Regions from separate parts of the Streptomyces sp. NPDC051567 genome, predicted to be linked through region 2. Evidence: riboswitches for the same ligand, from Rfam matches in the RefSeq annotation. Region 2 holds a riboswitch; each other region holds the start of a gene.
The links. Region 2 has a riboswitch for cyclic di-AMP ahead of ACIA5F_RS25045 (transglycosylase family protein). Riboswitches for the same ligand answer to the same signal wherever they lie in the genome.
Positions count from the first base shown of each region.

Region 1: it holds a riboswitch for cyclic di-AMP, as region 2 does, so the genes downstream of both, ACIA5F_RS15780 (peptidoglycan DD-metalloendopeptidase family protein) here and ACIA5F_RS25045 (transglycosylase family protein) in region 2, are expected to answer to the same signal.
Region 3: it holds a riboswitch for cyclic di-AMP, as region 2 does, so the genes downstream of both, ACIA5F_RS20860 (M23 family metallopeptidase) here and ACIA5F_RS25045 (transglycosylase family protein) in region 2, are expected to answer to the same signal.

Region 1 covers NZ_JBITDK010000012.1:32,691-38,179, reverse strand. The annotation lists gene ACIA5F_RS15800 (1-hydroxy-2-methyl-2-butenyl 4-diphosphate reductase) at 1-351, shown strand, start outside; gene hpnH (adenosyl-hopene transferase HpnH) at 357-1,388, shown strand; gene ACIA5F_RS15790 (aspartate aminotransferase family protein) at 1,385-2,836, shown strand; gene ACIA5F_RS15785 (tyrosine-protein phosphatase) at 2,866-3,690, opposite strand; cyclic di-AMP (ydaO/yuaA leader) riboswitch at 4,006-4,179, shown strand; gene ACIA5F_RS15780 (peptidoglycan DD-metalloendopeptidase family protein) at 4,184-5,257, shown strand; gene ACIA5F_RS15775 (SGNH/GDSL hydrolase family protein) at 5,386-5,489, shown strand, end outside.
Region 2 covers NZ_JBITDK010000028.1:6,131-11,619, forward strand. The annotation lists gene ACIA5F_RS25025 (exopolyphosphatase) at 1-185, opposite strand, end outside; gene ACIA5F_RS25030 (DUF501 domain-containing protein) at 182-760, opposite strand; gene ACIA5F_RS25035 (septum formation initiator family protein) at 878-1,372, opposite strand; gene eno (phosphopyruvate hydratase) at 1,548-2,834, opposite strand; gene ACIA5F_RS25045 (transglycosylase family protein) at 3,225-3,947, opposite strand; cyclic di-AMP (ydaO/yuaA leader) riboswitch at 3,951-4,120, opposite strand; gene ACIA5F_RS25050 (transglycosylase family protein) at 4,397-5,428, opposite strand.
Region 3 covers NZ_JBITDK010000019.1:31,830-37,318, reverse strand. The annotation lists gene ACIA5F_RS20870 (M16 family metallopeptidase) at 1-962, shown strand, start outside; gene ACIA5F_RS20865 (M16 family metallopeptidase) at 959-2,350, shown strand; cyclic di-AMP (ydaO/yuaA leader) riboswitch at 2,554-2,713, shown strand; gene ACIA5F_RS20860 (M23 family metallopeptidase) at 2,726-3,541, shown strand; gene ACIA5F_RS20855 (GntR family transcriptional regulator) at 3,754-4,431, shown strand; gene ACIA5F_RS20850 (HPr family phosphocarrier protein) at 4,910-5,191, opposite strand; gene ACIA5F_RS20845 (GNAT family N-acetyltransferase) at 5,377-5,489, shown strand, end outside.

The sequences.
Region 1 (5,489 bases), on a different contig from region 2:
CTCGCCGAGGCACTGGCCCGGGCCGTCCCCGGCCGGACCGTGCACACCGGCGTACTGACCGGAACCGACCACGTCGTCCGCGGCCAGGAACGCGCACACCTGCGCGCCACCGGCGCCATCGCGGTCGACATGGAGTCCGCGGCCACCCTGTGGACCGCCACCCGCGCCGGCCGGGACGGGACGGGCCGGGCCCGTCCGGTTGCGGCCGTCCGGGTGGTCGTGGACGCTCCGGAGCATGAGCTCGTCCGAATCGGAACGGTTCGAGGTGGAATATCGGCCTTCCGCGTGTTGCGTGCCGTACTACCCGCGTTCTATGACTGGCACCGTTCTTTGCTGCTCCCCAGGAGGTGAGCCAGATGGCCATGCCGTTGCGACAGTCCATCAGGGTCGGGACCTATCTTCTCGAACAGAAGCTCCGCAAGCGCGAGAAGTTCCCGCTGATCGTCGAGCTGGAACCCCTCTACGCGTGCAACCTGGCCTGTGAGGGGTGCGGGAAGATCCAGCACCCGGCCGGGGTGCTCAAACAGCGCATGCCGGTCGCCCAGGCGGTCGGCGCCGTACTGGAGTCCGGCGCGCCCATGGTGTCCATCGCGGGTGGTGAGCCCCTGATGCACCCGCAGATCCACGAGATCGTCCGGCAGCTGGTGGCGAAGCGGAAGTACGTCTTCCTCTGCACCAACGCGATGCTGCTCCGCAAGAAGATCGAGAACTTCACCCCGTCCCCCTACTTCGCCTTCGCCGTGCACATCGACGGCCTGCGCGAGCGGCACGACGAGTCGGTGGCCAAGGAGGGCGTCTTCGACGAGGCGGTCGCGGCCATCAAGGAGGCGAAGAAGCGCGGGTTCCGGGTGACCACCAACTCCACCTTCTTCAACACCGACACCCCGCAGACGATCATCGAGGTCCTGAACTACCTCAACGACGACCTCCAGGTGGACGAGATGATGATCTCGCCCGCCTACGCCTACGAGAAGGCACCCGACCAGGAACACTTCCTCGGCGTCGAACAGACCCGCGAACTCTTCAGGAAGACCTTCGCGGGCGGGAACCGGCGCCGCTGGCGGCTCAACCACTCCCCGCTCTTCCTGGACTTCCTGGAAGGGAAAGCCGATTTCCCCTGCACCGCATGGGCCATTCCCAATTACTGCCTCTTCGGCTGGCAGCGCCCCTGCTATCTGATGAGCGACGGCTACGTGCCGACGTACCGGCAGCTGATCGAGGAGACCGACTGGAACAAGTACGGCCGGGGGAAGGACCCGCGCTGCGCGAACTGCATGGCGCACTGCGGATACGAGCCCACGGCGGTCCTCGCCACCATGGGCTCGCTCAAGGAATCCCTGCGCGCGGCCCGGGAGACGGTGGCGAGCAACCGCGAGAAGCGGGCATGACCGCAGCCGGGACCGGGACCGGGGCCGGAACGGGGAGCACGGACGGGAACACGGGCGGGGGCGCCGGGAAGGGGTTCGACCTCGGCGCCCTGCTGGCCGCGCGCGGCGGGGAACGGTACGAGCTGCACGCCCGCCACCTCAACCACCAGCTCCCCCGGATGCTGCGCACCATCGGTTTCGACAAGGTCTACGAACGGGCCGAGGGAGCCCACTTCTGGGACGCCGAGGGCAACGACCACCTCGACATGCTGGCCGGGTTCGGGGTGATGGGGGTGGGCCGGAACCACCCGGTGGTCCGCCGGGCCCTGCACGACGTCCTGGACGCCCAGCTCGCCGACCTCACCCGCTTCGACTGCCAGCCGCTGCCGGGGCTGCTGGCTGAGAAGCTGCTGTCGTACACCCCGCACCTGGACCGGGTCTTCTTCGGCAACAGCGGCACCGAGGCGGTGGAGACGGCCCTGAAGTTCGCCCGGTACGCCACCGGACGGCCCAGGGTCCTCTACTGCGACCACGCCTTCCACGGGCTGACCGCCGGCTCGCTCTCGGTCAACGGGGAGGGCGGCTTCCGGGACGGCTTCGCGCCGCTGCTGCCCGACACCCGGATCGGGCTCGGTGACCTGGCCGCGCTGGAGCGGGAGCTGCGGCGCGGGGACGTGGCCGCCCTGATCGTCGAGCCCGTCCAGGGAAAGGGCGTCCTCGCGTCCCCGCCCGGGTTCCTGCCCGCCGCGCAGGAACTGCTCCACCGGCACAAGGCGCTGCTGATCGCCGACGAGGTGCAGACCGGCCTCGGCCGCACCGGGGACTTCTACGCCTACCAGCACGAACCGGGCGTGGAGCCGGACCTGGTGTGCGTGGCCAAGGCGCTGTCGGGCGGCTACGTGCCGGTCGGCGCGACCCTGGGCAAGGACTGGATCTTCAAGAAGGTCTACTCCTCCATGGACCGGGTCCTCGTCCACTCCGCCAGCTTCGGTTCCAACGCGCAGGCGATGGCGGCCGGGCTGGCGGTGCTCTCGGTCATGGAGGACGAGGAACTGGTGGCGGGCGCCCGCGCCAAGGGCGAGCTGCTGCGCGGGCGGCTGGCGGCGCTGGTGGACGAGTACGAGCTGCTGCACGAGGTGCGGGGGCGCGGCCTGATGATCGGCATCGAGTTCGGCAGACCGTCCTCCCTGGGACTGCGCGGACGCTGGTCGATGCTGCAGGCGGCCCGCAAGGGCCTGTTCGCGCAGATGGTCGTGGCGCCCCTGCTCCACAAGCACCGCATCCTCACCCAGGTCTCCGGCGACCACCTGGAAGTCATCAAGCTGATCCCGCCGCTGGTCCTGGACGAGGCGGACATCGACCGGTTCGTCGGCGCCTTCCGTGAGGTCATGGACGAGGCGCACGGCGGGTCCGCCCTGATGTGGGAGTTCGGCAGGACGCTGGTGAAGCAGGCCGTCGGCAACCGCTGACGGTCCTGCGGCGGCCTGCCGCGCCCGCCTCAGCGGAGCAGCCGGTCCCGGAGCCGGCCGAGGGTCCCGGGCGTGAGCCCGAGCCCCTCGGCCAGGTAGTTCCCGACCCCGCCCCAGCGCCCGTCGACGGCCTCGAAGGCCGCGGCCAGGTACTCGGTCCGGGCGTCGAAGAGCGGGGCGAGCAACGCCTTGACCTCGGGGTCGCGGGCCCCGACCGGTTCGCCGCCGCGGCGCAGGCGGTAGCGGCGGTGCGGGGCGTTCGACTCCAGGTAGTCCGCCATGACGGCCCCGCGCTCGACGCCCAGCGCGAGCAGGGTGACGGCGACCGACAGCCCGGCCCGGTCCTTGCCCGCGGCGCAGTGCATCAGGGCCGGGACGCTGTCCTCGGCGAGGGCGCGCAGCACCCGGCCGTGTTCGGCGGTGCGGCGCTCGACCATGGTGCGGTACGAGTTGGACATCCGCGCGGCGGCCCTGCCCTCGCCCAGCAGGGGGCGGAGCTGTTCGACGCCGCCCTCGTGGACCGTCCTCCAGAAATCGCCCGCGTCGGCCGGGTCCGAGAGCGGGATGTTGACGTTCCGTACGCCGGGCAGCGCGATGTCCGGCCCCTCCACGGCGTGGTCGGTGTGGTTGCGGAAGTCGAAGACGGTGTGCAGGCCGAGCGAGCTCAGGAACGCCGTTCCGGTTTCCGTGGCGTGCGCCAGATGCCCGCTGCGGAAGAGGAGCCCCGGCCCGACCTCGCGCCCGTCCGTGGTCGGCAGACCTCCCAGGTCGCGGAAGTTGCGCACCCCGGTCAGCTCCGGATCGGGCTCCGGCGTCGGAAGGTTCGGCGGTGCCGGAGGTATCTGCTGGGCCATGGAGCTTCTCCCTATCGTCATCGTCGCAGGGTGTCCGAATTGCATTGATTGGCGCCGAGTTGCCGTATGAGGAGGCGAGATCGGACGCCTCCCCGTGAGCCAGATCATACGGTGACCGTGAGTGTCTGATCACGAAATCCGAATAGCCCGCCCGGGGCGGCTGTTGGCGGTGGGGAATGGACGGAGGGTGACGGGAATTCCGGCAGTCCCTCCTTTCTGTGATTCCGTCAGGGAATTCGCGGCTTGTTCCGTGCGGTCGGCCTGGATTACCTTCGCGACGATCCGGGCGGACCGCCTCGTCCTGCCGCCGCCCGGAAACCGCATCCGACTATTCACGTACGCGGCAGGAGCGGGGGAACCAGGAAGGCGCTGTTCCGGATCTCCGCACCGGGATGGCTCGGGGTGAAGCCGGTCATGTGCCGCACATGAACGGCCGGACATCTCCCGTCCGAACCCGACAGCTCACCTCGCAGGCGTCGGAGAGGAATCCGCCATGCCCGCAAAGGGTAAGCACCGCCGTCCCAGGTCCCTTTCGATAACGCGTGGTCTCGCTTACGCCGGAACCGGGGGCGCGGCTCTCGCGCTGCCGCTGACGGGCGCCTCCGGGGCGCACGCGGCCGGAGCCCCGGCCCCGGCCTCCGCTCCCGTCGCGGCGCACGCCCCCGGCGCGGTTCTCGGCGCGGTACCCGGGCGGGCCGTGGAGGTTCCGGTGGCGCCCGCGGCCGCCGCGCCGACCGTGTACACCGTCGTGCCGGGGGACCACCTCTCCAAGATCGCGGCGGAGCGCGGGCAGACCGGTGGCTGGCAGCGGCTGTACGCGGACAACCGCGAGGCCGTCGGCGCCGACCCGTCGCTGATCCACCCGGGCCTGAGGCTGACGCTCGGCGGCAAGGCGAAGCCCGTGGCTCCCGTCCCGGCTCCTGCCTCCGCTCCCGTTCCTGTCCCGGTTCCGGCCCCCGCAGCTCCGGCCGAGAGCCCGGAACCCGGTTCCGGTTCTGCGTCCGGTACCGGCGCCGCCGCTGGTCACGGAGCCCGTCCGGGGTCGGGTTCCGGTTCTGCCGTCAGGCCCTCCACCAAGCCTCCGGTCGCCGACGAGGACACCTCCACCGGAGGCACGGCCGGGGAGTCCGGTCCCGCCACCGGGCCGGGCGCCTCCACGGGTTCCGGTTTCGTCGCCCCGGTCGGCGGCCGGGTCTCCACGCCGTACCGGGCCGGGGGCGCCGCGTGGTCCTCCGGTTACCACACGGGAGTCGACTTCACCGCGAGCTCCGGCACCACCGTCAAGGCGGTCGGCGCGGGCACCGTGGTCTCGGCCGGCTGGGGCGGCGCGTACGGCAACGAGGTCGTCGTCCGGCACGCGGACGGCCGCTACTCCCAGTACGCCCACCTCTCCGTGCTCTCCGTCTCGACCGGCCAGAGCGTCACCACCGGCCAGCGGATCGGCCTCTCCGGCTCCACCGGCAACTCGACCGGCCCGCACCTCCACTTCGAGATCCGCACGGGCCCGTCCTACGGCTCGGACATCGACCCGCTGGGCTACCTCCGCTCGAAGGGCGCGAACATCTGAGCCGCCGCCGCCCGTGCGCCGGGTCCCACCCGTACGTATTCCTCACCTGCACCGTGGTGTAGATCACGGTCCGTCAACCCCTGCTTACGTTGGCGTAGGTCGTGTACGGCGGTGAAGGATGTCGTTCCGTGGCAGCGACGACGACGACACCCAAGACCATCGGCTCGTACGCGGCGATCGGGGACAGCTTCACCGAAGGCGTGGGGGACCCGGGACCCGGGGATTCGTTTCT
Region 2 (5,489 bases):
CAGGCCGCGAAGGTCCGCTCCAGCGCCTCGGGGGCGAGGCGGCCGGTGCGGTCCACGCCCTGGCCCAGGCGGACGATGGTCATCCGCCGGTCCAGCTCGACGAGCTGGCCCGTACCCGGGTCGCAGTCGGCGACCAGCAGGCGGATGGAGTTCGTCCCGCAGTCGATCGCCGCGACCCGCCTCACGCCCGCCCCTCCGCCGGCTCCTCGTTCGAACCCTCCGTCGGCTCCTCCTGCGCGCGCTGCGCGCACGGGGTGACGCAGGCGCCCTTGGCCCACCACTCGGGGAGCATCGCCAGCGCCTCGTCGCCGAAGGGGTTGACCCCGGGTCCGGCGGCGAGCGAGTGGCCCACCAGCACGTGCAGGCACTTCACCCGGTCCGGCATCCCGCCGGCGCTCGGGAAGCCCTGGAGCACCTCGATGGCGTCGCGGCGGCCGATGTAGTCCTCGTGCGCGGCGCGGTAGGCGGCGGCCAGCTCGGGGTCCTCGGCGAGCCGGGCCTGCATCTCCTTCATCACGCCGTTGGCCTCCAGCGTGCCGATGGCACCGGCGGCACGCGGGCAGGTCAGGTAGTACAGCGTCGGGAAGGGGGTGCCGTCGGGGAGCCGGGGGGCGGTCTCCACCACGTCCGGCTGGCCGCAGGGGCAGCGGTGCGCGATGGCGCGCAGCCCGCGCGGCGGGCGGCCGAGCTGCTGCTCGAACGCTTCGATGTCCGCGTCGGTCGGCTCGGTCCGGTCGGTCTGGGGCGGGGGAGTCTGCATGCCTGGAGGAAGTCTCTTCGTTCGCGGTGCTATGACGGATGGACGGATGGGTGGACGGACGGGGCGGGACGGGCGGGACGGGCGGGACGGGCGGGACGGGCGGACAGGTCTACGGGGTCAGCCGCCGGGGCGGTCGGCCTTGTCGACGCCGTCCCACACGTTCGAGTACCACGGGCGGTCGCTGCCGGTGCGTCCGCCGCGGGGGCGCTCGGTGGCCCCGGCCCCGGGGTCGGGATCGGTCATGATGTAGCCGATCTCCCCCGGGCGCAGGAAGTGCAGGTGCCTGCGCGCCTGCTGCTCCGCGTAGGCGTTGTCCTGCCAGCGGGCCTTCTCGTCGCGCAGCCGCTCCAGGCGGCCTTGCGCGGCGGCGGCGGCCTGCTGCTGCTCCGCGATCTCCGAGCGCTGGGAGACGTACTGGCGCATCGGGTACGCGAGGGCCACGACCAGGGTACAGAGGACGAGGACCAGCAGGGCGGCGCGGCCGGTGAGCCGGCTGCGGCGGATCTGGCGGCGCGACTGGGAGCGGTAGACGTGGGCGGCGGTCCGCTCGCCGAGCTGCCTGAGCCTGGTCGCCGTGGAGAAGGTGGAGAACCGGTCCCGGTTCCCGGCCATTGGTCCCGCCTCCCCTGTGTGCGCGTGCACGCGGTCGTGTGCGTGTGTGCCGTGGACGTGCGTGCCGTGTATGTGCGTGCTGTGTACGTGTTGCGCGCACTACGCAATACGTCCCCGCACACGGTACGGGACCGAGTGCGGGGACGTACGGAGGCGTGGACCGTTGAGGCGCGGTTCAGCCCTTGAAGCGGGGGAAGGCCGAGCGGCCCGCGTACACGGCGGCGTCGTCGAGGATCTCCTCGATGCGCAGCAGCTGGTTGTACTTGGCGACGCGGTCCGAGCGGGCCGGGGCGCCGGTCTTGATCTGGCCGCAGTTCACGGCGACCGCGAGGTCGGCGATGGTGACGTCCTCGGTCTCGCCGGAGCGGTGCGACATCATGCACTTGAAGCCGTTGCGCTGGGCCATCTCGACGGCGTCGAGGGTCTCGGTCAGCGAACCGATCTGGTTCACCTTGACGAGCAGGGCGTTGGCCGAGCCCTCCTCGATGCCACGGGCCAGGCGCTCCGGGTTGGTGACGAAGAGGTCGTCGCCGACGATCTGGACCTTGGAGCCCAGCTTGTCGGTGAGGATCTTCCAGCCCGCCCAGTCGTCCTCGTACAGCGGGTCCTCGATGGAGACCATCGGGTACGCGGAGACGAGCTCCTCGTAGTACTCGGTCATCTCGGCGGCCGAGCGGGACTGGCCCTCGAACTCGTACTTGCCGTCCTTGTAGAACTCGGACGCGGCGACGTCGAGCGCGAGCGCGATGTCCTTGCCCGGGGCGTAACCGGCTTCCTTGACGGCCTCAAGGATGAGGTCCAGGGCGGCACGGTTGGAGTCCAGGTTCGGGGCGAAGCCGCCCTCGTCGCCGAGGCCGGTGGACAGGCCCTTGCGCTTCAGGACGGACTTGAGGGTGTGGTAGACCTCGGCACCCCAGCGCAGCGCCTCGGAGAAGGACTCCGCGCCGATCGGGGCGATCATGAACTCCTGGATGTCCACGTTGGAGTCGGCGTGCGACCCACCGTTGAGGATGTTCATCATCGGAACGGGCAGCAGGTGCGCGTTCGGGCCGCCGAGGTAGCGGAAGAGCGGGAGGTCCGAGGCCTCGGACGCGGCGTGCGCGACGGCGAGGGAGACGCCGAGGATGGCGTTGGCGCCGAGCGAGCCCTTGTTGTCGGTGGCGTCCAGGTCGACCATGGCCTGGTCGATCAGGCGCTGCTCGGTGGCGTCGTAGCCGACGAGCTCCGGGCCGATCTGCTCGATGACGGCGAGGACGGCCTTCTCGACACCCTTGCCCATGTAACGGTTGGGGTCACCGTCACGGAGCTCGACGGCCTCGAAGGCACCGGTGGAGGCGCCGGACGGAACGGCAGCACGGCCGGTGCTGCCATCGTCGAGGCCCACCTCGACCTCGACCGTGGGGTTGCCTCGGGAGTCCAGGATTTCCCGGGCTACGACGACGTCGATGGACGGCACGAGCATCTCCTTCTGGGATGTGACGCGGGGTGTGCGGTGGCGTGTCAGGCCGTGGGATGGCCTTGCCGCCTAGAGCCTAACCGGCTCCGGGCACTCGGTCGGCCGACTGCCCGGGTCCTGGGACGAAAAAGGGCCCGAATACCCCTCTTCCAGGACATAGGGCCCTTGATCCGTCGCCGTGGAACCCGTGCCCGACGGCCGTGCTCGCCGGGCCCGCCGCCGGGTGCGGGGACCGCCGCGAACGCCGCCGCCCGGCGCGTGCGGTGACGCGCCGGGCGGCGGAATTCTGCGGGGCGCGAACACGCCCGGGGCTGCTGCCGGGAGCGGGCGCGCCCGCTCCCGCGGCGGTCACCGCGGGAGGGGGGTGCGCGCCCGCGGCGGCTGCCGCGAGGGGGGTCAGCTGAGCTTGAGCTTCTGGCCCGGGAAGATCAGGTCGGCGTCCGCGACGATGTCCTTGTTCAGCTCGTAGAGCTTCTCCCAGCCGCCGGTGAAGCCGTTGGCCTGGGCGATGGTGCCGAGGGTGTCGCCGGAGCGGACCTCGTACGAGCCGACGCCGGTGCGGGGCGACTCGGTCTTCGGCGCGGTCTTCGGGGTGGCCGGGGCCGGGGTCTTCGCGCCGGCGACCGGGGTGCGCTTGGTCTCCTGCTTGGGCGCGGCCTTCGACTCGGTCTTCTTGGACTCGGTCTTCTTCTGCTCGGTCTTCGGCTTGGCCGGAGCCGGGGTCTGCGCGCCGCCACCGGTGTAGGCGGAGTTGGACAGGCCCACGCCACAGGACGGCCAGGCGCCCTTGCCCTGGCCCTTGAGGACCTTCTCGGCGATGGCTATCTGCTGGGCCTTCGACGCCTGGTGGGCCTGCGCGGCGTAGGTCTTGCCACCGAAGGCGGCCCAGGTGGAGGACGAGAACTGCAGGCCGCCGTAGTAGCCGTTGCGGGTGTTGATGGACCAGTTGCCGCCGGACTCGCACTGCGCGACGCGGTCCCACTCGGAGGCGGTGGCGGCGGTGGCGGTGGTGGCGGTCATCAGGGGGGCCGCGACGGCGACACCGGCGACACCGGCGAGCGTGACGATGCGGGTGGCCTTGGAGGCGCGGCGGTGCTTGCCCTTGCCGGAAAGCAGCATGAAGTTTCTCCTCACCGACGCCTTCGAGGTGAGCTGTCGGGTTCGGGCGGATGAGTTGCCCGGCCGCGCGACTGGCGCGCTGCTTAACCCCAAGCCGGTCCCCACCGTCTCTCGACGGCCGTTCCCGGCGCCTACCTTGGTTCCCCCGCTCCTGCCTTCGGCGCTTGACGCGACGACTGTTACCTCCGGCCGCCGGCAGGATTCGGCGATGCGGTCGAAGGAGCCCACGGTGGTGGGCGATTCAGAAGGTAGACAGGTCTCTCCCCGATGTTCAACGAGCGCCATCGGGGAGAAACAGCCCTTACTTGCGCTCTCCGTGAGGACGTTTGCGCAGGTGAGGGCGGGGTTTCCGGAAGCTCCGGGGCGGGACACACCAGTTGACCGGAAGAGACACATGTCTCACTTACGGAAAACCGACATTCACCCGATTCCGGATGTCCGAAGTGCCGTTATTTACCGTTTAGATCCAGATTTTGGCCGGGCTTGATCAGATCGGCGTTCCCTCCGATGACCTGCTCGTTGGCCGCGTAGAGCTCGTTCCAGCCGCCCTTGAGCCCCCTGGCGTCCGCGATGGCCGTCAGGCTGTCGCCCGCCTTCACCTGGTACGTGGGCCCCGACGCGGCGTCAGGGGCGCCGGGCGCCTCGTCGGCCGCCGGGCCGCGGTGCTTGCCGCTGCCCTCGGCCGGGAGCGTGGCATCGGCCGGGGCGCCGGGGACGGCGGGGACGGACGGGGTGCCCGGGACGGACGGGGTGGTGGGTGTGCCCGGGGTGGCGGGGGCGGTGGGGTCCAGGGAGCCGCCCGGCACCGGCGGTGCGGTCGGGTCCGCGGGCAGGCCCGGGGCGGTGGGGTCCGGGGAGGGGGCCGGGACGCCCGGGAGCGTGGGGGAGGTCGTCGGCGCGTCCGGCTCGGGCATGACGGGCAGTCCGCTGTCCGGCGCGAGGGGACCCTCGGGGACCGGGAACTGGGCGCCCGGGGTCGGGGCCCCGAAGTCCGTGGACGGCGTACCGGAACCGGTGGTGGGCACGGCGTGGTCCGGCCGGGTGGGGCTGGGGGCGACGGGGCCGGAGCCGCCGGGCAGCCCCGGGTCCACGTCCGCCGCGGGGCCCTGGGCGCTGAGCCCTGCCCGCGCCCCGCACTCCTGCCAGACCTGCGGCCCCTGCGCGGCCAGCACCCGTTCGGCGACGGCTATCTGCTGGGAGCGGCTGGCGAGGTCGGGGCGCTCGGCGAAGTCGCGCCCGCCGGCGCCGTGCCACTGCTCCGCGGTGAACTGGAGCCCGCCGTACGCGCCGCTGCCGGAGTTGGAGCTCCAGGTGCCGCCGCTCTCGCATTCGGCGACCTTGTCCCAGGTCGCGGTGGGGGCGGCGGACGCCTGGCCCGCGGCGAGGAGCGGCAGGGCGAGCGCGGAGCCGGTGACCCCGGCGGTGACCATCATCGCGGGGACCTGGCGGGGGCGTCTGTGGCGGCCGTTTCCGGAACGCATGAGTGCACCTTTCGCATAACGGCTGGGTAACGGCAGAACCTAGCGGCCTTCGAACGGTTGT
Region 3 (5,489 bases), on a different contig from region 2:
AGAACGAGCGCCGCCAGCGGTACGACAACGTCCCGTACGGCACGGCGTTCGAGAAGCTGACCGCCCTCGCGTACCCCGAGGGCCACCCGTACCACCACACCCCGATCGGCTCCATGGCCGATCTGGACGCCGCCTCCCTCCAGGACGCGCGCGAGTTCTTCCGTACGTACTACGCGCCCAACAACGCGGTGCTGTCGGTCGTCGGCGACATCGACCCCGAGCAGACGCTCGCCTGGGTCGAGAAGTACTTCGCCACCATCCCCGCGCACGACGGCAAGCAGCCGCCGCGCGACGGTGCGCTGCCCGAGACCATCGGCGGCGAGCTCCGCGAGGTGCTGGTCGAGGAGGTCCCGGCGCGGGCGCTGATGGCCGCCTACCGGCTGCCGCACGACGGCACCCGCGAGTGCGACGCCGCCGACGTGGCGCTGACCGTCCTGGGCAGCGGCGAGTCCTCCCGGCTCCACAACCGCCTGGTACGCCGTGACCAGACGGCCGTGGCGGCCGGTTTCGGCATGCTGCGCCTGGCCGGGGCGCCCTCGCTGGGCTGGCTGGACGTCAAGACCTCCGGCGGGGTCGAGGTGCCCGACATCGAGGCGGCCGTGGACGAGGAGCTCGCGCGGTTCGCCGCCGAGGGCCCGACGGCCGAGGAGATGGAGCGCGCCCAGGCGCAGCTGGAGCGCGAGTGGCTGGACCGGCTGAGCACGGTGGCCGGCCGCGCCGACGAACTGTGCCGCTTCGCGGTGCTCTTCGGGGACCCGCAGCTGGCGCTCACCGCCGTGCGGCGCGTCCTCGACATCACCGCCGAGGAGGTGCAGGCCGTGGCCGCGGCCCGGCTGCGCCCGGACAACCGCGCGGTGCTCGTGTACGAGCCGCTGCCGGACACCGGGGCCGACGGGGCCGACGATCACGCCGATCACGCCGATCACGCAGGGAACGACGAGAACGAGGGGGCGGAGCAGTGACCGACACCGCAGCCGTCACGATGACCTTCCACCCGCGCCCGCAGGCGGGCGCACCGCAGCCGTGGGCCTTCCCGGCCCCCGAGCGGGGCACGCTGTCCAACGGCCTGACCCTGCTGCGCTGTCACCGGCCGGGCCAGCAGGTGGTGGCGGTCGAGATCAACCTCGCCGCCCCGCTGGACGCCGAGCCCGAGGGCCTGGACGGGGTGGCGACCCTCATGGCCCGCGCGCTGTTCGAGGGCACCGACAAGCACTCCGCCGAGGAGTTCGCGGCCGAGCTGGAGCGCTGCGGCGCCACGCTCGACGCACACGCCGACCACCCCGGCATCCGGGTCTCCCTGGAGGTCCCGGCCTCCCGCCTGCACAAGGCGCTGGGCCTGCTCGCCGAGGCGCTGCGCGCCCCCGCCTTCGCCGACTCCGAGGTCGACCGGCTGGTGCGCAACCGGCTCGACGAGATCCCGCACGAGCTGGCCAACCCGCAGCGCCGCGCCGCCAAGGAGCTCTCCAAGGAACTCTTCCCGGCCTCCCTGCGGATCTCCCGCCCGCGCCAGGGCACCGAGGAGACGGTGGCCCGCGTCGACTCCGGGGCCGTGCGCGCCTTCTACGAGGCCCACGTGCGCCCCGCCACGGCCACCGCGGTGGTCGTCGGCGACCTGACCGGCATCGACCTGGACGCCGTCCTCGCGGACACCCTGTCCACCTGGACCGGCGACACCGCCGAGCCGCGGCCGGTCCCGCCGATCACGGCGGACGACACCGGCCGGGTGGTCGTCGTCGACCGGCCCGGCGCGGTCCAGACGCAGCTGCTGATCGGCCGGATCGGGGCGGACCGGCACGACCGGGTCTGGGCCCCGCAGGTGCTCGGCACGTACTGCCTGGGCGGCACCCTGACCTCCCGTCTGGACAAGGTGCTGCGCGAGGAGAAGGGGTACACGTACGGCGTGCGCGCCTTCGGCCAGGTGCTGCGCTCCACCGCCGACGGCAAGGGCGCCTCGATGCTCGCCATCAGCGGCTCGGTGGACACCCCCCACACCGGCCCGGCGCTGGAGGACCTCTGGAAGGTGCTGCGCACCCTCGCCCAGGAGGGCCTGACCGACGCCGAGCGGGACGTGGCGGTGCAGAACCTGGTGGGCGTGGCCCCGCTGAAGTTCGAGACGGCGGCCTCCGTCGCGGGCACCCTCGCGGACCAGGTCGAGCAGGAGCTGCCGGACGACTACCAGGCGCAGTTGTACGCGCGGCTGGCCGGGACCGGCACGGTGGAGGCGACGTCGGCGGTCGTGAACGCCTTCCCCGTGGACCGGCTGGTCACGGTCCTGGTGGGCGACGCGGCGCTGATCGAGGAGCCCGTGCGGGCCCTCGGGATCGGTGACGTGACGGTCGTCACCAACTGAACCGGGCGGCCCGGCCGGACGGCCGGGCGGGAGGGCTCCGACGGATTGTCCGCCGGGGCCCTCTTTGCCTGTTTGGTGGGGACGTTGCTCGTATGTGATGTGACGTACGCAACAAAAAGGCTCGCGTGTTTGGCGATCGGCTGATGATCCGCCTAGCGTCAGCCGTGCTGTCCGTCATTTGTGCCCGCCGCACCGGCGGCACCGGGCAGCGATCGCCGAGTCCCCGTCAGGCGCGAGCCTGGGGAGCCGGGGACCCACATCAGTCCCTGGGGTGAATCGGACCGCCTCGCAAGAGGAGGTCCGTAGGAGACCTTCCTGCTCCGAACCCGTCAGCTAACCCGGTAGGCGAGAAGGAAGGAAAGGATCAATCCCTTCATGGCGTTTGGCAGCAGTCGTGTCGCCGGTAAGCACCGTGGTTCCAGCCGTCTGAGCCGCAAGACCGCCGGTTATGCCGGTATAGCCGCCCTCGCCACCACGGGCGTCGTCGGCACTCTTGCCGCTCCGGCCTTCGCCGCGGACACCGACCACAAGATCCAGGACACCGGCCTCAACGCCGTCGTCGTCGCCGAGGACCTCGCGGGCGAGATCGAGAGCCAGGCCGCGTCCCAGCAGTACGCCGCCGAGACGGCCGCCTTCACGGCGCAGGCCGACGCCCTCAGGGCGCAGGCCGAGGCGGACGCGAAGCAGCAGGCCGCCGAGGCCCGGCAGCTCGCCGAGGTCAAGGCCAAGGCCGAGCGCGACGCCAAGGAGCGCGCCGAGCGCGAGGCCGAGCGCAAGCGCGCCAACACCTTCGTCTCCCCGATCGCCGGCTCGTACGTCAGCACCCAGTACGGGGCGGGCGGCAGCATGTGGTCCTCCGGCAGCCACACCGGCATCGACTTCCACGCCGACCTGGGCACCGTGATCCGGGCGGTCGGCGCGGGCGTCGTCGTCGAGTCGGGTGACGGCGGCGCGTACGGCAACAACGTCATCATCAAGCACAACGACGGCACCTACACCCAGTACGGCCACATGTCCCGGCTGAGCGTCTCCGCCGGCCAGCAGGTCTTCGCGGGCCAGCAGATCGGCCTGGCGGGCAACACCGGCAACTCCAGCGGCGTGCACCTGCACTTCGAGGCCCGCACCAGCGCCCAGTACGGCTCGGACATCAACCCGCTCGCGTACCTGCGCTCGCACGGCGTCAACATCTGACCCGCGCCCCCGTTCCACCGACGACCCCGGCTCCCCGAGCCGGGGTCGTCGTGTTCGTGCGCCGTTCCGTATTTCCGGCCGTCGTCTCCGGCCGCTCTCGGAAATGCGGGTGTGTTGCCATAGGGTCGCAGCACACGCGTCAATGGCGGGTGTGCGGCAATTCCGTCACCCGTCAATGGCGGCGGAAGTCGTGAAGAGGCGGAGGTCCGGTCTTGCGTATTCCCGCGCACACGGTATGCACAGCGATCCGCGACGACATCGTCTCCGGGTTCTTCGGTCCGGGCGGCAGGCTGACCGAGGAGGCGCTGGCCCGCCGGTACGGGGTCTCGCGCGTCCCGGTCCGCGAGGCGCTGCGGACGCTGGAGTCCGAGGGGTTCGTCACCACGCGGCGCCACGCGGGCGCCTGTGTGGCCGAGCCGACCGCGCAGGAGGCCGCCGACCTGCTGGAGCTGCGGGCCCTGCTGGAGCCGCTGGCCGCGGCCCGTGCGGCCCGGCGGCGCACCGAGGCCCACCTCAGGGTGTTGCGCGGACTGGTCCGGCTGGGCCGGGAGCGGGCCGGTCAGGGCCAGGTGGAGGACGTACGGGCGCTGGGCGGCTGGTTCCACGAGACGCTGGCCCAGGCGTCCGGCAGCCCGGGGCTGATCGCGCTGCTCACCCAGACGCGCCGCAAGATCGCGTGGATGTACGTGGTGGAGTCCTCCGCGGGGGCGGTGCGGTCCTGGGCGGAGCACGGCGCGATCGTGGACGCGGTGGCGCGGGGGGACGCCGAGCGGGCGCGCGCGACGACCGCGCTCCACTGCGACCGGACGGCCGGGTCCCACCGGCCGCGGGTCCGGCCCGCGGTGAGGACTTCGCAACCTGCCGTCAACATGTCGGGCGGCCGGTATTAACAGGGGCCGGATAGAAAGGGCGGGTGGCCGTGCGGGGCCGCCGTAATTCCGGTGACACGAAACCGTGCCGTGCCGTATTGCGGACCCGTTCGCGCCGCATTCATGCCGGTGCATTCAGGCCGCCGCATTCGGTCGGTGTATTCGGGTCGGCGCATTCCGGGCCGGACCGTACTCCAGTTGATCTCCAGCGGATCTCCGGTCGACTCCGGTCGACTCCGGTCGCGGCGCGGCCCGGCGGGACCGCGTCGCGGCCGCGCGGGACGCCGTCCCCCACCGGCTGTTCCGCGCGTGCGGGCCGCCGGGCCGCGCCGCGACCGGCCGCGCCGCGGCGGGCAGTCGGCGCCGGTGCCGTCCGGCGCCGCCCGTCCGGCGCGGGAAACAGCGAAGCCGCAGCCTCCGGTGGAGCGGTGGCTGCGGCTTCGCCGCGGGTCGGACCGGAAAGGCCCCGACGGGATCTGGAAGGACCCGGCAGAAGGGGTCAGACGGTCTCCGGGAGCTGCTCAAGGCCCTCGGCGACCAGCTTCGCGAGGCGGTCCAGCGCGGCGTCCGCACCCTCGGCGTCGGAGGCCAGGACGATCTCCTCGCCACCCTGGGCGCCCAGGCCCAGGACCGCCAGCATGGAGGCGGCGTTGACGGGTTCGCCACCGGCCTTCGCGATGGTCACCGGGACGCCGGAAGCGGTCGTCGCGCGGACGAAGATCGAGGCGGGACGAGCGTGCAGGCCCTCGGCCCAGCCGACGTTGACGCGGCGCTCTGCCATGGTGATGCCCTTCAAGTGCTTATGGTTGTCTAGACCAGTCTCTCATGACGCTCGGAATGCTCCGACCGACTTCGGACCCGGACCTCCCTGCCGTTCGGCCCTCCCCAGCTTGCACCGGAGCCCCCCGTCGCGCCGCACGCGCCGCGCCAGGGCGGACCGGTGGACCCCGGCCTTAAGGTGGCCCCATGACCACCGAGTCGGACCCTTCGTACCCGGCCCACTGGGAGGCGGACGTCGTCCTGCGCGACGGCGCCACCGCCCGGATCAGGCCGATCACCACCGAGGACGCCGAGCGACT